2 regions of the Clostridioides sp. LIBA-6622 genome follow, and region 1 is predicted to be linked to the other one. Evidence: riboswitches for the same ligand, from Rfam matches in the RefSeq annotation. Region 1 holds a riboswitch; the other holds the start of a gene.

What was found. Region 1 has a riboswitch for glycine ahead of ACTG47_RS12560 (GrdX family protein). Riboswitches for the same ligand answer to the same signal wherever they lie in the genome.
Region 2: another riboswitch for glycine. It lies ahead of gcvPA (aminomethyl-transferring glycine dehydrogenase subunit GcvPA); the one in region 1 lies ahead of ACTG47_RS12560 (GrdX family protein).

The regions. Positions count from the first base shown of each region.
Region 1 is NZ_CP196998.1:2,658,341-2,660,821, forward strand. It holds gene trxB (thioredoxin-disulfide reductase) at 1-623, opposite strand, end outside; gene ACTG47_RS12560 (GrdX family protein) at 719-1,090, opposite strand; glycine riboswitch at 1,194-1,305, opposite strand; gene ACTG47_RS12565 (M3 family oligoendopeptidase) at 1,636-2,481, opposite strand, start outside.
Region 2 is NZ_CP196998.1:1,754,725-1,757,205, forward strand. It holds tRNA gene ACTG47_RS08345 (tRNA-Leu) at 1-35, shown strand, start outside; gene ACTG47_RS08350 (VOC family protein) at 182-547, opposite strand; glycine riboswitch at 1,042-1,147, shown strand; gene gcvPA (aminomethyl-transferring glycine dehydrogenase subunit GcvPA) at 1,357-2,481, shown strand, end outside.

The DNA.
Region 1 (2,481 bases):
CCTTTTATTTCTTCTATTACTGTATCTAATAAGAACTCTATCTTTGGATTAGCCTTTGCTTTTTCTTCAACACTCTTAGCACATCTAAATCCTTGTCTTCTATGTACAATTGTTACTTTTCTAGCAAATTTAGTTAAATACATTGCTTCCTCTAATGCACTATCTCCTCCGCCTACAACAAATACTTCAAAATCTTCAAAGAAGTCTGCATCACAAGTTGCACAATATGAAACACCTTTACCAGTAAGTTCTTTTTCCCCTGGGCAACCAATTTTTCTTGGAGTTACTCCTGTTCCTATTATTACTGCTTTAGCTCTATATTCTGCTTTTTGTCCTTTTAAAACTTTTATATCTCCATCTAGTTCAGTATCTACAATGTTATCTCTTAGAATTTCTGCTCCAAACTCTTTGCATTGTTCAACCATTCTAGCTATTAGACTTGGTCCCGTTGCATTTGGAACTGACCCTGGATAATTTGCAATTTCATGTGTTATTACAATTTGCCCACCAGTCTTGTCTTTTTCTAGGATTAGAGTATTCAACTTTGCTCTTGCTCCATAAAGCCCTGCTGCAAGTCCTGCTGGTCCTGAACCAATTATTACTAAGTCATACACATTTTCCATTTTGACTTATCCTCCCTAATTATATTTCTCATTTTATTTAATATTAAATTAGATTTAATATTTAGGCTTCTTTAATAACTTTTTAACAAGTTTTTTTATTCATACTGCATTCTTTGTATTGTATTATAAAATATATCATAATCAATTACTCTAAAGTCATCTTGAACACTTTCTGTCCAGTTTGGAGTCTTTTTATTATTCTGAAATTTACTTGCAGTGATGATTGCTTCTTCAATTAAGGTTAAAGAGTTTATATCCAAACGATTTCCTCTTTTTAGTATAACAGTTCTATAAGGTGTTTCATTTGGTTTTACACTCCCATAGAGTGGATGAGATAAAAGTTCATATCCTTCATGTATCAAATCTCTACTTGCTTCTAAGATTCCAATATAAGTTGTGTCTTTAAACAAAACTTCTCTTTCTTGAACTTCTTCTCTTACTTTCGGATTATTTGTAATTATTATCATTTTTTTACTCTCTTTCAATCTTTTATTTATTACTTGATAAATAAAAAACAGGAAAAACAAATCTCCCAATTTGTCTTCCCTGTTAAAATCATTTTCAGAGCCCCGTCCAAGTACAGTCATTTTTACCTGAGAATTTCATCTAATCTTTTGGGTAAATAGGATTAAATTTGTCCCTTCGGTCGCTTTTTTATAAAGCAGTCTCCCATACTCTTCATCCGGATTATTAAGTTATCAGAAAATTGAAAATTAAGCAATTTATCCTTTGTTTTCTATAAATAGCTTTTTTCTATCTCTGTTGACTTAAGTATATAAACATTCTATAAAATTTGCAATAGTTTTTTTATATGTATTTTGTATACATTTTTACTTTTTTTTCCAAATGTTGATATTGCATATTTCCTGTATTTTCTTTTTTTTTTAAGCACAAATCTTTTTTGGTTTATTTTATCAAATCGATTAAAAGTATAACTATTTTCGTATCAAACCTTTAATTTTTATATATTTTTTAATTTTTCACTTTTACACAATAAAATTCTCATAATTGTTTATAATTTGCTATCATTTACTTCATCAAACCAGGATTTAACATCGCCTATTATAGACTTAATACAGTCATTATCAAATGGTGAATATAAATTCCCCATACTTACAATATCTAAAAATGATTTTGTTCCTCCAACTTTACAAATATTTATATAATCTTGCCATCCTATATCTCTATCTCGAATCATTTTTTTCCAAAATTGTAATGCACAAATTTGAGCTAGTACATAGTCTATGTAATAAAACGGATTTTTAAATATATGACCTTGCTTAAACCACCAACAACCTCTCTCTAAAAAAGAATTATTATCATAACTTCTATGAGGTAAATATTTTTTCTCTAAATATCTCCATTTTTCTTTTCTTTTTTCCTTATCCTCGTTGGGATTTTTATAAACATAATGCTGAAACTCATCAACAATTATTCCATAAGGTATAAATTTGACTGCTGTCGACAAGTGAGTAAATTTATATTTATCTGTATCTTCTTTAAAAAACAAGTTCATCCATGGCCATGTTATAAATTCCATACTCATTGAATGAATTTCACAACTATCAAGTGTGGGAAAATTAATCTCTGGCATATCAATCCATCTAGACATGTATAACTGGAACGCATGTCCTGCTTCATGTGTTAATACATCTATGTCATCATAAGTTTGATTAAAATTAGAAAAAATAAATGGTGACTTATAATCTGGTATGTAAGTACAATAACCCCCAGCTCCTTTTCCTTTCTTTGTTTCTAAATCCATAAGTTCATTTTCTAGCATAAAATTAAAAAATTCCTCTGTTTCTTTTGAGAGTTCACTATACATCCTTTGCCCATTCTGAATTATGTATTTTGA
Region 2 (2,481 bases), 900 kb from region 1:
CCATTGGCGTGGGGGTTCGACTCCCTTCATCCGCATTATACAGTACTTAGTTGTGCTGAAAAAAACTGGGGTTGCTGGCTTTCGGAGTGGGCTATCCCGTTTTTATTTTTTGATAAATAAATCAAATATAAAAGCACATTGAGTGTTTTCAAATTAGAAGATACATGTAATATACAATTGTCTATACCCAAAATGCCCACCTTACACCAAATCTATCTTCAAATCTTACAGTGCATGGACTGTAATCTGTGGATTGTATTGGGTTAATTGTAATACTTTCAAACTCCATGTTTGAATAAGCTCTTTTTAGCTCATCTTCGTTATCAAATTGGAGGCATAACTGATATCCTCCAGACCTTGAAACTCCATCACTATTGCCAAAATCATTTAGTATGAGCAATTCATCATGAATTGTCAGTTCTGCATGAACAACAAGATTTGAATTGGAATCTTCAATGAGTGTTTTAACATCAGCATATAGAGTGTTCTTATATAACTCTATCGCCTCCTTACAATTTCCGTTAAAATATATATGCGTTGCCAGCATTAAAATTCCTCCTGTATTTTATATTACACTATCATTCACATTATCTGAATAAATGTTATTTGTATTATAACATAACTAGTTGAAAAAGGATATTGACAGTCCCATGTCGATAACCTGAAAGCATATTTAATGCTTTTTTGCTGTTTAAAAGTGTGTATAAATATAAATTTGTTAATGAGAAAAAATCTTATTTTTCACAAAGATAAAGTTGCAAACGATTCTATTGTATGTATAAATATATCTTTAACATAATATAGTAAATTACAATATAACTTTACTTTTAGTGTTTTATATGACATGCTAATAATAAATTAAATAAATATATTATTTTACATTAATATATAACATATACGTATAAAAGTTAATATTATAAAAGTAGTATAATTGATAATAAAAACTTAACAAAAAAATTAATACATAAAAAAAAATAAATATAATGTGTTGACATTTAATCGAAATATTCATACAATAAAAATGAAAATAAATATTTCCAAATGAGATTAGCGAGAGAGACCTTTATATAAAAAGGCGCCGAAGAAGAAATTTAAGAAAATGCCAATTCTTAGAGAAACTTTCAGGCAAAGATATCGCTAATTGATGGGACTCTGGAGAGACTTAGGTTAGTACACTATAAGTCACCGAAGAAGCAAAATAATATTAAATTATTAAATCTTTCAGGTATACAAACAGGGATATATAGGCTAGGATTATTTTCTATGCTGATATATCTTTTTTTTATGAAAAAGTATATGACATAATATCAAAATTACTTAAATATAGTGGGTCTAAATTTATGGGGAGGGTTATATATGAATGAATTGAAAAGAGTACCTTTGTATAATATACACAAAGAGCTTGGAGCAAAACTTGTTGAATTTGCTGGTTGGGAGATGCCTTTAGAATATGAAGGAATAAATAAAGAGCATGAAATGGTTAGAAAAAGTGCAGGTATCTTTGATGTATCTCATATGGGAGAGGTACAAATAAAAGGAGTAGATTCAGAAAAATTTATACAGAATTTAGTTACAAATGATATAAGCACATTAAAGATAAATGACATTATATATACACCTATGTGTTATGAAAATGGTGGAGTAGTCGACGATTTATTAATATATAAATTTGGTGAAGAAGATTATTTATTAGTAATAAATGCAGGTAATATAGATAAAGATGTAGCATGGATAATAAAGCAAAGTAAAAGATACAATGTAGACATACAAAATGTTTCTAATAAAGTTAGCCAATTAGCAGTTCAAGGGCCTAAGGCAGAAGAAATTCTTCAAAAAATTACAGACATAGATTTAAAATCAATAAAATTTTATAAATCAATTCCATCAGTAAAAATATGTGGTTTAATTTGTTTAGTTTCAAGAACAGGATATACTGGAGAAGATGGATTTGAGATATATTGTAAAAGTGAACATACAGAAATAATTTGGAATGAAGTTTTAAAGGTTGGAGGAGAGGACATATGTCCTGCTGGTCTAGGTTGTAGAGATACTTTGAGATTTGAAGCAGCTCTCCCTCTATATGGTCATGAAATAAATGAACATATATCTCCAATTGAAGGAGGATTATCCATTTTTGTAAAAACAAATAAAGAAGATTTTATTGGAAAAACAATCTTATCAGAAGAAAAAGAAAATGGAGCAAAAAGAAAATTAATAGGATTTGAAATGCAAGGTAAAGGGATGCCTAGAAATGGATATGATATAAAGATTGGTGACAAAACAGTAGGTTTTGTAACAACAGGATGTGCATCTCCAACAACAGGAAAGATTTTAGGTATGGGAATTATAGATTCTGAATATGCAAAATCAGGAAATGAAATAGGTATAGCAATCAGAAAAAAAGTTGTTCCTGCCATGGTAGTTAAGAAACCTTTTTATAAAAAGCAATATAAAAAAGATACTACTATATCGAATGAAGAA